One region of the Corallincola spongiicola genome, then DNA from elsewhere that is predicted to be linked to it. Evidence: riboswitches for the same ligand, from Rfam matches in the RefSeq annotation. Region 1 holds a riboswitch; the other holds the start of a gene.
What was found. A riboswitch is a leader RNA that binds a small molecule or an ion and turns the genes downstream of it on or off. The one in region 1 is predicted to bind thiamine pyrophosphate.
Positions count from the first base shown of each region.

Region 2: it holds a riboswitch for thiamine pyrophosphate, as region 1 does, so the genes downstream of both, EXY25_RS02185 (TonB-dependent receptor) here and thiC (phosphomethylpyrimidine synthase ThiC) in region 1, are expected to answer to the same signal.

Region 1 is NZ_SHLY01000003.1:11,036-18,718, reverse strand. Features, by position in the region: gene thiE (thiamine phosphate synthase) at 1-1,160, opposite strand, end outside; gene thiC (phosphomethylpyrimidine synthase ThiC) at 1,157-3,154, opposite strand; TPP riboswitch at 3,274-3,389, opposite strand; gene EXY25_RS18765 (hypothetical protein) at 3,471-3,632, opposite strand; gene EXY25_RS10430 (DUF4202 domain-containing protein) at 4,041-4,628, opposite strand; gene EXY25_RS10425 (error-prone DNA polymerase) at 4,681-7,683, opposite strand, start outside.
Region 2 is NZ_SHLY01000001.1:506,371-514,053, forward strand. Features, by position in the region: gene EXY25_RS02180 (YkoF family thiamine/hydroxymethylpyrimidine-binding protein) at 1-78, opposite strand, end outside; gene EXY25_RS02185 (TonB-dependent receptor) at 87-2,279, opposite strand; TPP riboswitch at 2,326-2,428, opposite strand; gene EXY25_RS02190 (DUF4124 domain-containing protein) at 2,567-3,073, opposite strand; gene EXY25_RS02195 (translation initiation factor) at 3,078-3,479, opposite strand; gene EXY25_RS02200 (PGPGW domain-containing protein) at 3,563-3,790, opposite strand; gene EXY25_RS02205 (mechanosensitive ion channel family protein) at 3,958-5,679, shown strand; gene EXY25_RS02210 (crotonase/enoyl-CoA hydratase family protein) at 5,701-6,498, opposite strand; gene EXY25_RS02215 (serine/threonine-protein kinase) at 6,595-7,683, opposite strand, start outside.

The DNA.
Region 1 (7,683 bases):
AACTGCCAGTGATCATTAATAAACAGACGCGCTTGATATTGATGCCCAAGAGCCACCGCTGCCGCTATCTGCTGGCGCAGATCTGGCGACTGAGGATCCTTAATCCGCAGCTGCAATGTCTTAACGCCCGCCGCGAGCAAACGCGCAAGCCAAGCAACAGAATCGACCACCGGATATAAACCCAAACGTTGCGGGCAAGGTGCAAAAGGTACTGGCGAAACCAGCTCATCCGACGCTGTTAACTCAGCCAGCGATGCACCAACTCGCGGCAACATAACGCTATCCGTTGGCCATCCCAAATGCTTTACAGGGCCGGCGCCAGCACCCACTGACACTGCCGCAGCTAAGCCCTGCTGCAGATAACCACGGGCAAACACCAGGGCATCTTCTAATGCATACCCTTGCGCCCAGATCGCCGCGATGGCGCTAGCCAAACTACACCCCGTACCATGGCCATGGGCGGTGTCCAAACGTGGCGCTGAAAGATAGCGCTGACTGTCTCCATTGCTCCAATAATCCAAACAGTGATCAGCCAGCAGTTGATAATGCCCACCTTTGAGCAAGACCGACCCGACGCCCAGCGCCAGTAGTTGCTTGATCACGGGTTCAGGTAGCAAATCATCTTGCAATGCCATACCCGCTAACTGTGCGGCCTCCATGGCGTTCGGCGTGAGTAGATCGATCCAAGGTAGCAAGTGTTTAGTAACCGCAGCCAAGGTGGACTCAGCAACTAAGTTGTCTCCGCTACTCGCCACCGCAACGGGATCATAGATCACCAGCGGTACGCGATGCCCTGTTTGCTCCGATGTTTGTTTTAACTGCTGCAGCCATTGGCTGACCATGACCACTTGTGACACCGTGGCCAACAAGCCGATCTTGATGATCCGCGGTGGCAGATCCGCAAGCAACACATCCAGCTGAGATTGCAGTACCAGATCAGACACTGGATTAACCTGAGAAACAGCCACCGAGTTCTGCGCCGTCACAGCGGTGACCACAGTACAACCATGGGCACCTAAGCCATTAATCGCCTGCAGATCCGCTTGAATACCGGCTCCCGCACTACAATCCGAACCACCAATAGCCCAAACGATGGCAGAGGCTTGGCCTTCTCCACCACCGGCAACCAGCTCACCACCACAGGTATAAGGGGTGATCATTCGCTGACTTTCTCCCCTTCTGCAGCGGCAACGTCGGTCGGCGCTTTGTAGAGTTCGCTGCCTTGCTGGCGGAAGGTTTCAGACATCTTCGCCATCCCTTGCTCGGCTCCTTCGACACTGTCCACTGCCACCGTAATAGTTTCATCCAGCAGCTTAATGCTGATCTGCTCCTGCTTGGCGGCAAATTCACGCACCTCTTGAGAGATCTTCATCGAGCAGAATTTCGGCCCACACATGGAACAGAAGTGCGCCAGCTTGCCCGACTGCTGGGGGATTGTTTCATCGTGATAAGCACGGGCGGTATCGGGGTCAAGGGAGAGATTAAATTGATCTTCCCAGCGGAACTCAAAACGTGCTTTGGAGAGCGCGTTGTCCCGTACTTGAGCACCGGGATGGCCTTTGGCTAAATCGGCCGCATGGGCAGCGATCTTGTAAGTGATCAACCCCTCTTTCACGTCGGCTTTATTTGGCAAGCCAAGGTGCTCTTTTGGCGTTACGTAACACAACATAGCGCAGCCGTACCAACCGATCTGCGCGGCACCAATACCTGATGTGATGTGATCATAACCGGGCGCAATATCTGTGGTCAGCGGCCCCAACGTATAGAAAGGCGCTTCATGGCAGGCGGAGAGCTGCTTATCCATGTTCTCCTTGATCAACTGCATCGGCACATGACCAGGACCTTCGATCATCACCTGCACATCATATTCCCAAGCGATTTTGGTCAGCTCACCCAAGGTATATAGTTCACTGAATTGTGCCTGATCGTTAGCATCCGCGACCGAGCCTGGACGCAAGCCATCACCCAGGCTGAGGGAAACGTCATAGGCAGCACAGATTTCGCAAATATCGCGGAAGTGGCTATAGAGGAAGTTTTCCTGATGGTGAGACAAGCACCATTTCGCCATGATTGAACCACCACGGGAAACGATACCTGTCATCCGCTTCGCCGTCATCGGCACATAGGCCAGCAACACGCCGGCATGAATGGTGAAGTAATCAACGCCCTGTTCACACTGCTCAATCAAGGTGTCACGGAATACATCCCAAGTGAGATCTTCCGCCACCCCTTTCACTTTTTCCAGCGCCTGATAGATAGGTACGGTGCCAATCGGCACCGGGCTATTACGAATGATCCACTCACGGGTTTCGTGAATATAGCGACCCGTTGACAGGTCCATCACAGTGTCGGCGCCCCAGCGGGTTGACCACACCAGCTTTTCTACCTCTTCCTCAATCGAAGAGGTCACCGCCGAGTTACCGATATTGGCATTCACTTTGACCAAAAAATTACGGCCAATAATCATCGGCTCCGACTCTGGGTGATTGATATTGGCTGGAATAATCGCCCGCCCTTCAGCCACTTCGTTACGAACAAATTCCGCTGTTATCTGCTTTGGTAAATTCGCACCGAATGCCTCGCCCGGATGTTGCACAGCCAGCTCCGCAGCCACTTCAGCCCGGCCCATATTTTCACGCAACGCAATGTATTCCATCTCTGGGGTGATCACGCCTGCGCGGGCGTAATGCATTTGGGTGACGCAACGTCCCGCCAAAGCTCTTTTCGGCTTAGGCAGATGCTCAAAACGGATATGGTCTAAGCCTTCGTCGGCAAGACGCTGCTGGGCAAACAGTGAGCTGGCACCAGCGAGCGCTTCAGTGTCATTGCGCGCTTCAATCCATTGTTGACGCAAGCGCGGTAAACCGCGTTGCAGGTCGATGCTGGCATCAGCTTCTGTGTAGTAGCCTGAGGTATCATAAACGCGGATCGGCGCGTTATCTTCAAATTCAGGCTGCGCTTTTGTGCCACCAACTAAGGTTGGCGACAACGAAATTTCACGCATCCCCACTTTCACGCCAGGTAATTCACCCTGCACAAAAACTTTATGCGAATTAGGAAAAGAGAGATCTGCCAAATTGGCAAAAAATGCTTGCGCGGCGGCACGGGCGTCGCGCCGTGGATTGCTTTCTGAAACAGTCGTGGTTTGTGTCATTGTGGCCTCACGTTAATCCGTAGTAACAGTTAACGCCGGCGCACCGATAGATGAGTGGTTCAGTAGGATTAAGGGCTATGGCTTCTGCTAGGTATCGCAGCTGTTTGCGATAGACAACAGGGACACGCCCTCTTGTTTCCCTTCGCAGGCATTAACCTGATCAGGTTCAACGGATCCCGCTTTCGCGATCTCAGCCTATCTACCCAAAGGTAGCTCGGCACTCCGACAAGATATTGGCAACGAGTATAGGGGAAATAGAAAGGGCCGCACAAGTGCGACCCTTTAAAAACTAGTGCAAGAGATAAAGCCCTGAACTTCAGGCAGCGTAACTCTCTTCATTTGTGGCCTGAGGGCTGCTTTCGTCAGCGATCAGAACGAGTTGCTTTAGGTGATCAAAAATATCCACCATCACAGTGCGATCCGTCGCCAGTTGTTTTCGCAGCGCTTCCACTTCTGCTGCGGTCATGGCTTTATCCATTACAATCTCCAACTGGGTTATTTAAAATTGGTTATAAATTGGTCTGCGCTAAGAGTAGTAATCACTAAAAAATACGGTCTGATCTAGCGCAACAAATTCTCAATTAGCTATTTATTCGTCATTTAATGATGCAATTTTAGTCAATTGTTTACGTTTTGTTAAATTTTTTAGCGAAAAAAAGTAACTTTTTTATAACACTCGGTTTTACAAAGATTTTTCTGCACTGAAAATAGTTTTATGACAACAAAGCGAAGCCAGTACGCTCAAATACGGGATAATTTGCGACCCAGATCACACCTACAAAATGGCAATAGTCCAAACCGTTGGAAATTTACTCAAAAAAAGAGAGCAACAATTTGCTCTCTTACTTTGAAATCACACGAAATGTTAACAATTTCATTTACATATTTAGCTCAACGCGCGCTTAACCAGTGCCAACATGGCTTCAGGTAAATCAAGTTGCAACGCTGCGGCATGACCCGCCTCAGACATCTTTGCCCAAGTCTTACGAATAATGCCTAACATCTTCTCTTCCGTATGCTTGGCTGCAAAGTCAGCGAAGTAATACTCCAGAAAAACCAGACAGATAACATCTTCTAAGGTCTGGCATTCAGCATCACGCTTAATTTTCTCTTTGCGCAGCAGTTGTTGGGTACGTACCGCATCGTCTTCGCTGTAGCCTTGCTCACGCATTAATTCCGCAGCCAAGTCTGCGTGCATTTTGCCCAAATCGGTACGCCACTGATGATAACCCTGACGATCCATCGGATAATCGCTGCGTGGGATCGCCCACCGCTTAATATGCTGCGCACGAGCCGCGATCTGCAGATGCTCACTGGCACCCGGCGCAAACTGTGCCAACCGCTCACTCATCCGTTGCCCATATAACAGCTCTTTTGGCACTTCGACCTCATGACAAAATTCCATATTGGGGTCTTGGCTATTCACCTGATCGATAGCCTCTAAAGTCAGATCTAAAGCCGAATCATTGTCCATGGGTCATCCTTCGTTATCTTTGTCTCAGGTTTAAATTAGCAGAATTAGAGAGTTAGCAGAAATCCCGCGACTTTAATCGCAGCGCGTGTAACTCATCGCTCCGATCCGTCAGTTTACCAGCAATCAGGTGCACTACCTCCCCTTGCTGATCTAACACGCCCCTGACTTCCAACAATCGGGCAGTCAAATAGGGCTGTTTTTGTGCCCGCGCCGTTGCCTGCCACACCACCACATTGGCATTCCCGGTTTCATCTTCCAGAGTAATAAAGGTCACTCCCGAGGCGGTACCAGGGCGCTGTCGTCCCGTCACCAGTCCCACCACGGTAACTAACGCGCCATGGCGCATGGTGCTGAGCTCTGCGGCCGTCTGACAACGATACAGAGCCCCTTGTTGCCGTAACATGGCCAAAGGATGGCGCTCCAGCGACAAGCCCATTGCAGCGTAATCGGCGAAGAGTGCTGCCGACTCTGTCGGCGCCGCCAACTCAATACCACCATCATCGATCCTCGCCGCAAGTAGCGGTGTTGCCTGCTCGGCACCGGACAGCAGCCAGCGCGTTTGATAGCGGTGCCCGCCTAAAGAGCGAAAAGCACCGGCCGCCGCCAGCGCTTCCATTTGGTCTTTAGCTATGCTGCGTTTGCTTGCAATTCGCTGCTGAAAGTCAGCCATATCAGCGAATCCCTGCGCTGGGCGCTGGGCAACCAATAGCGCAGCCGTGGCGTAAGACAAACCTTTCACTAGGCGTAACCCCAAACGCAACCTCGGACTTGGCTGGGAGGTCTCTGCAGCCCCCTCTTTCCGCTGTTCGTTCTGCAGCTTATGATCCCAATCGCTATAACAGATATCCACAGGCAATACGCCGATGCCGTGGCGTTTCAGATCCTGTACCAACTGGTCAGGGCTATAAAATCCCATCGGCTGGCTATTTAGCAGCGCACAACAAAAAGCGGCCGGATAGTGGCATTTAAGCCAAGCCGACACATAAGCCAGCAGCGCAAAACTCGCTGAATGGGACTCAGGGAATCCATACTCACCAAAGCCACGGATCTGACGAAATACCTGCACTGCAAACGCTTCGTCATAACCATTGTCAGCCATGCCCCGCAAAAATTTTTTTTCAAACAGATCCAGTTGGCCGCTCTTCTTCCAACTCGCCATCGCCCGCCGTAACTGATCCGCTTCGCCAGCACTAAAGCCCGCTGCCACCATCGCCAATTTGATCACCTGTTCCTGAAACAGGGGAACGCCAAGGGTACGAGACAGCACCGCCTCTAGCGCTGCATTTGGATATGCCACCGGTTCCAAACCCTGCCGCCGACGTAAATAAGGATGCACCATGTCCCCTTGGATCGGCCCAGGTCGGACGATGGCGATCTGTACTACCAGATCGTAGTAGCAGCGAGGTTTTAATCTAGGCAGCATATTCGACTGAGCACGGGATTCGATCTGAAACACGCCGACAGTATCGGCGCGGCACAGCATCTCATACACCTCAGGCTGCTCCCACACCACCTGCGCCATCCCCATCGGTTGTCCGCTCTGTTGCTGGATCAATGCAAAGCATTTACGAATGGCGGTTAGCATGCCCAATGCCAGCACATCCACTTTCAGCAAACCAAGATCTTCCAAATCATCTTTGTCCCACTGGATCACGGTACGCTCTGCCATCGCGGCATTTTCGATCGGTACCAGTTGATGTAGCGGACCAGCGGAGATAATAAAGCCACCGACATGCTGTGATAGATGACGGGGAAAGCCGATCAACTCGTTAACCCACTGGATCAACAACTGACCCATCGGCAGATCCGCCACCCCCAGCGCCACCAGTTGTTGCTGCCAGCTCTGCTCACGGTCACGGCGATCCACTTGGTGTAGCCAGTATTCCAGCAGGCTCTGTTCAATCCCCAGTGCTTTACCGACATCCCGCAGCGCACTCTTGAAACGATAACAGATCACCGTCGCTGCCAAGGCCGCTCGATCTCGCCCATATTTTTGATAGATGTATTGGATCACCTCTTCACGGCGTTCATGCTCAAAATCAACATCAATATCCGGCGGCTCATTGCGCTCTTTCGAAATAAAGCGCTCAAACAATAGCTCCACCTTGGTGGGATCAACTTCAGTGATCCCCAAGCAGTAACACACCGCAGAGTTTGCCGCAGAGCCCCTACCCTGATGTAGGATCTGCCGGGACTTGGCAAAACGCACGATGTCGTAAATGGTCAGGAAAAAGTATTCGTAATTCAGCTCGGCGATCAGCCCTAACTCTTTGTCCAGCAAGACTTTCACTTTGACAGGGGTACCTTGGGGAAAGCGCCATTGTTCTCCCTTAGCCACTAACTGCGCCAAATAGCGACTCGCAGTCAGCCCTTCAGGCACAAGCTCCGCGGGGTATTCATAGCGCAATTCATCAAGGGAAAACTGACAAAGATCGGCGATCTTGACGCTATTTCGCAACATATCTGCGGAGAATAGCTTTTCTAGCACCGGCAGCGGACGCAATACATGTTCAGCATTTTGCCGTAACGCCGCCGCTACCTGAGTCAGCGGTTGGCGATAACGAATGGCGGTCAATAGATCTTGTATCGGTTGCCGTTCACGGCAATGCATATAGACACAGCCAGCAGCCACGACAGGTAGTTGATAATCCCTGCTCCAGCGCATCAGCTGCTGACGTTGCTGCTTATCATCATGTTGCAGTAAGCGATGATGCAACAACCATAAACGCTGCTGAAACTGTTCGCCTAACATAGCGGCGATGGCCTGAAAACGCTCAGCATCTTGCGGCCACCACAACAGTAGGCAGTGGCCAAGTGAGTTCAACAGATCCTCGACGGACACACGATAGCTACCTTTGCTGCAGCGCCGTCGAGCCAGTGTAATCAAACCACATAGCTCGCCATACCCCTGTCGGCTAGGTGCCAGCACCACGCACTGCTCACCACACTCCAGCCGAAACTCACTGCCCAGCAACAGCTTGATACCATGCTGTTTCGCTGCCACATGAGCTTTGACCACCCCCGCCATCGAACACTCGTCAGTTAATGCTAATGC
Region 2 (7,683 bases), on a different contig from region 1:
ACGACCAATAAACCACTTGATGATATCGATGTAGTTATCCTGTAGCGGGTAGAGACTAATTTCGACGGCCGTTTTCATGATGATTCCTATAGATAGTGATAGCGGAAAGTAACACCGAATTGTTGCGGATCGCCGTAGCGTTCATAAAGTTTGGGAGCCCAATCCTGATCGGGTTCGTTCCCAAAGTAGAAGCCACGGACACCATACTTTTCGTCTGTGATGTTTCTGCCCCACAGATACACGGACCAATCTTCTTTTTCATAGCCTAAACGTGCGTTAAGTAACTCGTAGCTGTCAGCTTTTTGATCGTGATTATCTGAGTAGTAATAGCCATCAGAGCCGTTCAAGTTGATATTGGCAAACCAGCCTTCATCGTTACGCCATGTGGCACCAATACTGAACTGATAATTGGGAGAATGTGCTAGTTCTCGACCAGATAAATCGAGCTCAGAGCCATCTGCTTGGGTGACGACATAGTCGTCAAATTCAGTATCTAATAAGCCTAGACTTGAGTACAGAGTAAGATTATCCGTCGCTTGCCACGACGTTTCTAACTCTAAGCCATAGCTATCGGAATTGGTTGCATTCGCGGTATATAGGAAGAAGCGCTGAGGGTTGTTCGGATCTTGAGTAGAGGCTTCCACTTGTTGATCATCTCGATGCATATAAAACAGGGCAGCCTGCACTGATACTTGCTGCTCTGGCCAGTATCCCTTTATGCCGAATTCAAGATTATCCAGTGTTTCACTGTCGAACTCTCGGTTATCACTGAAATCATCGGGTAAACCGGTGTTGAACCCTCCAGCCTTATATCCGCGCGCCAGTTTGCCGTAACTTTGCCAGCGTTCATTGATTAAGTAGTTGAGTGTGATATGGCCGCCCCACATCGTTTCGTCTGGATCAAAGGAGTCACCACCGTCATCATCGTATGAAGCGTCTCGCTGTTCTACTCTAAGTCCTAATGACAAACTGGTAGCGGCATTGAGCTGCGTGTCTAACTGACCAAATAGCGCAATGCTAGTTGCTTCGTAGTCACTCTGCAGGAACAGATCGGGGAAGCCGTTATAGTAGCTTTCCAGGTCATTATCTTCCTCTAAACGTTGTATATACAACCCGGTCAACCAGTCAGTAGTGCCGCTAAAAAGCCTTGATTCTTCAGTAGATAACAAGCGAACTTCCTGAGTGTAAGTGTCACGAGTGGCCTGTTTGTCCCAAGTGTAGTCGTACTGACAGGGGATCTGGTCAGTGAAATCGCCATTGCCGTTTTCATCATAATAATCAGTACAGCTCAACGCAGACCAATATTCTGGATTTGCCCAGTCGCCATCATAGGCATGACGGTGATTGGTATGTGCAGCACTGGATATTGATACCAGATCAACAAATTCATTAAGCTCCCAGTTTAGCTTAAGGGAGCCGCCTGTTGTTTCCTGCTTATCCTTACCAGGTTGGTCGGTTAGGGTGGTAAAACCATTATTGTCTAATGTCCAAGCGTCATAGCCATTGTCAAAGTTGGCGTAGAGCAGGGCTAAATCAACTTGCAATTCATCACTCGCAAACCAGCGAAACTTACTACGTAATGTTAGTTCGTCACGTTCGTTGCTATCGTCTGAACCGAGATAATCGTTATCTCTGAAGCCATTTTCGTTATGTTGCTGTATCGAAACGCGATAGAGCAGATCACCGCTGTTATCAACTGGGCCAGAGGCAAAACCTGCATAACTGAATAGGTCTTCTTGGCCACCACTGATCTCTGCACCAAACTCTCTCGTGTCAGTCGGATCATTACTGGTCGTATAGATCATACCTGCTAGGGCATTAGCGCCAAAACGGGTGCCTTGGGGGCCACGCAACACTTCCACCTGCTCTATGTCATAAAGACTGGAGGTCATTCCCAAGCCAGAAAGATCAATGTCATCGACAACAAAACCAACAGAACTGTTGGGGGCCCCTTGATACTCCTCTTGTTCACCTACACCTCGGATTTGAAAGTACTTTGGCCGGGAACTTCCACCTGCCCAACTTAAATTGGCAACGTTGTGTAAGAGGTCTTCAAAATGTTCGCCGCCCTCGTCTTGGATCAGGCTACTGTCTAGAACAGTAATGCTCGAAGCTGAGTGTTGTAGTGATTCGGAGCGGAAGCTGGAGGTAACTTTGATATGCTCTATATCTTCATCTGCTACCGTAGGTGCTGCGCTGAATACAGGCAGAGGGATACCCAAAGTGGTAATGATGGCGGCGGCAAGCTTAGTTTTACGGGGTAGAGTGGAAAAGAGCATATATGCATTTACCAGTTTTTGGGGAAGATTGGGGCTGGTATTTGTGCTCGATGAAAAGCGCCATTCCTACGCCGGTACCAGCCGGTTCAGGTTCAAAGGGTTCATCATTGATGTCTCAGTTCTGAACAAGAACACCCCTTGGCCGAGAGCAATTATAAATGAGTTTTAACTAAATAGTGACAATAGTTTTACAACTACTCATGTTAAGGCGAGCCATAACTGATGCAAATGATGAAATAGGGGAGCAATACCAGAAACGCCAGGAGTTGACGTTGCTGTTGAGTTTTCTATTCTGATTTTTCCAGCGCAGCGTTTCTTTGTTCCATTAGTCGCTTTGCTTCTTCTGCATCAAGCTTAATATTACCGAGACGCTCGGTGTATTCACTGAGAGAGACACCATCAGCAGCCGCCGGTGCTTCGGTGGGTTTATCTTCTTCCTGTAATGGCCCGTCAAGCCCAACAATTTTTGCCGGTTTAAGTTTTACTTGCTCGGTTTGAGCGCCCGCTTTATTGCCCGCTTCAGCATCTCCGTAATGCCAATTGCCTTGTTCGTCCTGCCACCGGTACACGTTAGGTGCGTCAGCTTCGACACCTAATTTCTCCTGCGCCTGTCGGCTTAGCATTTTAAACGATAACAAAATACGGTTTTTCCAGTATCGCCAAACGGTACTTTGATCTTGAGGAAAGATCGTTGCGGTGGTTAGCAATGGTTTGCCATCGGGGCCTTTAATAAAGAATGGACCAGCGCAGGCACAAACGATAAGCAGCACTAGAAGAGTAAGATATTTTTTCATTGTTTTAGCCACCGCTTAATTTGGCTTGGTAGCCAGCTTTAGTTAGTTCGTTAAGCAGTAGGTCGCGTTTGTCGCCTTGAAATTCAAGTTCGCCGTTTCGAACCACACCACCACAACCAAGTTGTTTCTTTAGGGTTTTACAAAGCTTTTGCAGGTCTGAATGAGTTAGAGCTAGCCCTGTCACAACTGAAACAGTTTTCCCTCCGCGGCCTTTCGTTGAGCGAGATATCCGAACACGACCGTCTCCAATTATCGCCGTCGTATCGACATGCTTTTGTGTTACCACGCGACCACCGTCGGTGCTATAAACAAGATCTTGTTGTGATTCATTGGTCGACACCGTGGACGGTGCTGCCTGACCGGTTAGTGCAGCGAGATCGGCAAATGAGGATAATTTCTTAGACATCTGTAGCGGGCAATCAGCTTAATGATTGTTACATTGTCACCAACCCTATGGCGTGGGTAAAGCAAATTTCCTCAATATTGATGTTAACGATAGAGTTTTTTCTGCATACGGCGTTTATCAATGCGTCGTGCGCCGTGATGTAGCTTTGCTTGCAGCAAGCGCAGTAAAGATTTAGGACGTTCATACACCAGGCTCAAACAGGCTAGCCCTATGATCATAAATAGTATTCCAGGTACCGGTGTAATGATTAGCGCTGCGCCCAATAATATTAATGTGACGCCAGTGATTGTGAGTAGTACCTTTTTCATCATGCTTCGCCTCTTCTAAACGCGCTTAATAACTAATATCTACTCTGAACCGCTGAGATGCCAGTTGTATTTGGTAACACCCTGTGAACATTCCACACGGTGATTACTTGAATTATAGGATTTTCATGCATACTAGTAGTTAGATCTATAACTTCTTCAGGAACTTAGATATGCAAAGGAAGCGTTGCTTCACCTCCTTTTTTCTCTGCAAGGTGTTTTCCATCTTGCTGGCCGTCGCTACATTCCCCGCGCTTGCAGATGATATTGACTCAGAAGTTAGGCGTATCGTTGATAATCATGAAACAAGCAAATTGCTTATTGATGAGTATGCTACGGCCAAAGGAGAGCAAAGGTTGCTTTTGCATCTGCGCGTGCAGTCTCTGCTCGATTATCAAACAGAAGTTTTACCTGGATTGCTAGAGGAGCTCGCTAATCCTGATGCGACGGTTAGCGATGAGACGCGGACCTTGATCACTAATACCTTGGTAGCTCAAGGGCAAATACTCAACCGATCCTATCAGCAAAGGAATAGCGATCTAGAAGATAAACGGGCGGCATTTGATGGATTGGATAGTAAGCAAGCTCTAAAAAATGAGTTAGCCATGGCTAATGTAGAGAGGGGGATTAACCGCTTGTTATCGTTACGCTTGGCACTATTGGGTTGGGAGTCCAAGCTCGGCGTTGATGTGACTGAACAGAGTGCGTTATTGGTTGCAGATGTTACGTTGCGCGCGAACGAGCTTAGCTTACTGCTGAATTTCGCCAACACTAGAATTGGTGAGTTGGCGGCAGAGCTCCCCAAAGCCACTTCCTATGAAAAAGAAGATATCGAATATGCGTTACGCCGCTTGCGAATTAAACGAGAAATTTGCACCGAGAGTATTGAGGCTGCAGTGACAGTGCTTGAATCTCTTGATGTGAATTCTGACTATTTTAAGCAGGTATTGATCACCAGTACTGGGGCTGTTAGTGAAGATATATTTGAGGTGAAAGTACTATCAAGGCTGCTCGAAAATTGGACAGAAGCTGCAACTAATTGGTTCGGAGAAAATTCGATCAGCTTCATTGTTAAGTTAATTGTATTTTGTGCAATTTTGTTCGGTTTTCACCTTTTAGCTGATGTTGCCCGTACCGTCGCGACCAAAGCGGTCAGTAATTCAAAGCTAAAATTGAGCAAGCTACTGCAAGAGTTCTTTATCTCTATGGCTGGTAAGGTCGTATTTTTTATTGGCTTGATGATTGGTTTAAGCCAATTGGGGGTGCAGCTCGCACCGCTGTTGGCTGGTTTTGGTGTGGCAGGGATAGTGATTGGTTTCGCTTTACAGGGCACCTTGTCTAATTTTGCATCTGGAATGATGATCCTGATTTACCGGCCGTTCGACGTTGGTGACATGGTGATAGCTGGTGGCGTGCAGGGCAATGTGAAGAAGCTAAGTCTCGTTAGTGCCACTATTCAAACAATCGATAATCAACGGATTGTCGTACCGAATAATATGATTTGGAATGATGTGATCACCAATATCACCGCGGAAAAAGTACGACGCGTCGATATGGTGTTTGGCATCAGTTACAAAGACGATATTGACCATGCCGAAAGGGTGCTCCATGACGTTGTTTCTTCACATCCGGCGGTACTAAAACGACCAGAAATCATGATAAAAGTAGCCAACTTAGGGGAGTCTTCGGTTGATTTTTGGGTGCGCCCCTGGGTTAAGACTGAGGACTACTGGGATGTATTTTGGGACCTAACAAAGTCAGTCAAACAGCGCTTTGATAAAGAGGGGATATGTATTCCATTCCCACAAAGGGATGTTCACCTGTTTCCATCTGCCGATCCCGTCACTGTTGATGTGAAACCAAGCAGTAACGGCAACCTGCCGGCAGATCAGTAATTAACTTCTCGCGATTAAGAGCTACCAAGATTGGCGTCTTTGATAGCTCTTATCTTTGCCTTTTTGCTTGGCAACGGCGATAGATTGGTTTCGGCTGAGTAGAATACGCCATTGATACCAAGTTTCCCGCCGTAAAATACGTGGAAGGGGGCTTAGCCAGTGCTTTTGATACAAAGTCTTAATGGCCGAAATGGCATCAGGTGATCGCTGGCAAAGAGAGTCGATGAACGCTATTGCTGCGGCCAATGGTTCGTCGTGGATTTCGGTGATGACACCAAAGCGCAGAGCCTCGTTTGCGTCAAAGGTGTCCGCTGACATAGCCAGTTTCATCGCTATGTCCCGACGCGATAGCTCCATTAGGGCGCGATTCCCTCCCATATCTGGTATTAATCCCCAACGCGTTTCCATCACAGAAAAATCAGCTGACGGTGTTGTGAAGCGAAAATCACAGCCTAAAGCTATTTGTAATCCGCCTCCCCAGCAGCGCCCTTGGATCACCGCAATGACAGGGATTGGCATTGTTCGCCAGCCAACACTCACTTGCTGAGCTAAATTAGGCTGCCACGGGTGCCATTTCCAGAGTAGTTTTAGTCCGGCAAGACGATCTGTTAATACCGATTTAATGTCTAATCCAGAACAAAAATCGTCACCGTTTGCGTCAATGATTACCGCCCTGCAGTGACGATCCCGTTTGATCACCTTTTGTGCCGCCGCTAGTTCGGTAAACATCAACATATCCAACGCGTTGTGTTTATCTGCGCGATTTAATGTAACGCGGGCAACTTGGTTTTCGAACTGGAGTGTAATTCGTTTAAACATTATCTCATCCGACCACTTTCTAGAGGGTAAGATTAACAGTTCTCAGTGGTTTGTTTTGAGAGCCCAATCAACAGATTGAACTCTCATTGAATGGCACTAAAGTGCAACTTGTGCCGCTTCAAGTTGGGCAAACAGCGTATTCGCTTTCTCCATCAATTTTTGCGCTGAACGCACTTTTCTTTGCTTGATAAACGAATTTGAAAAGTTGAGATAACGGTTCGCAAGCGACCGTCTTATCTTAACTAACGGGGTAAAGTCGCCGGGAAGATCTCTAGCTAAGGCATTGACATCTTTGTTTATTTTGTCAATTTTTGCCACGGTATTCGCATGTTTTAACCGCTCATCGAAACTGTTAAACGTTGAATGATAGAAAATATCAGCAGCTTCATACGGGTAGTCAGGGGCATTTCCTAAACCGAGTTGTCTCTGGTAATTCGCTACTTCGGCAACGGCACTCTTTAGTTCTTTACCTAGCAGGATGAGGTCATTTAAGGAAGGACTCTCCGAGAATGCGGCTTCCCCGGCGTCAATGAGAACGTTCAATTGGGTAACATCATGGCTGGCTAACGCAGTGTTAAACTCTTTCGCAAACAGTTGCTCAGCTTTTTCCGTTGGATTGGGCCGGTATCTGTTTTCTATGGTTTTAAGTTCCGCTAGTAGCTGGTAGATATCATCGCCATCTTCGCTGTGAGCGTAATTACCTTTCTCTAATAGCTTGTTAAAGCGTTCATCTAAGATGTCGACCGTAGATTGCCAGCGTTGCAGTAGGTCGACATCTAAGCGCGCTAAAAGATTAGAGTCTGGGTAAAGTGTTTTAGCTGCGTTCAGTTCGGATTCAATGGCATAGTAGTCGGGGTAGGTGCCGTCTCTATTATTTAAAATGTCATCAATGCGCTGTTCATAAAAACTTAATAGCTGCGTCCGGTTCGAACGTAAAACGCCATTGATAAAGAGCTGCTTATGCTCTGGGATCTCTGGCAGTAGTTTAATAAGTTCCGCCGCCGAGAGCGCTGCAATCGCTTGCTCTTGATTCGCTTCACTTCTCATCGCTTGTAATTCGGCGCTAACAAGTAGTAGTTCATCTTGCTTCATGCGATAGATATGAGCGCTTCCGAATACCAAGCAACTGGTTAGCATGATGGTGGTGGCTAGCGGCCATAAGTTGCGATTAAATTTGTGTGTAAA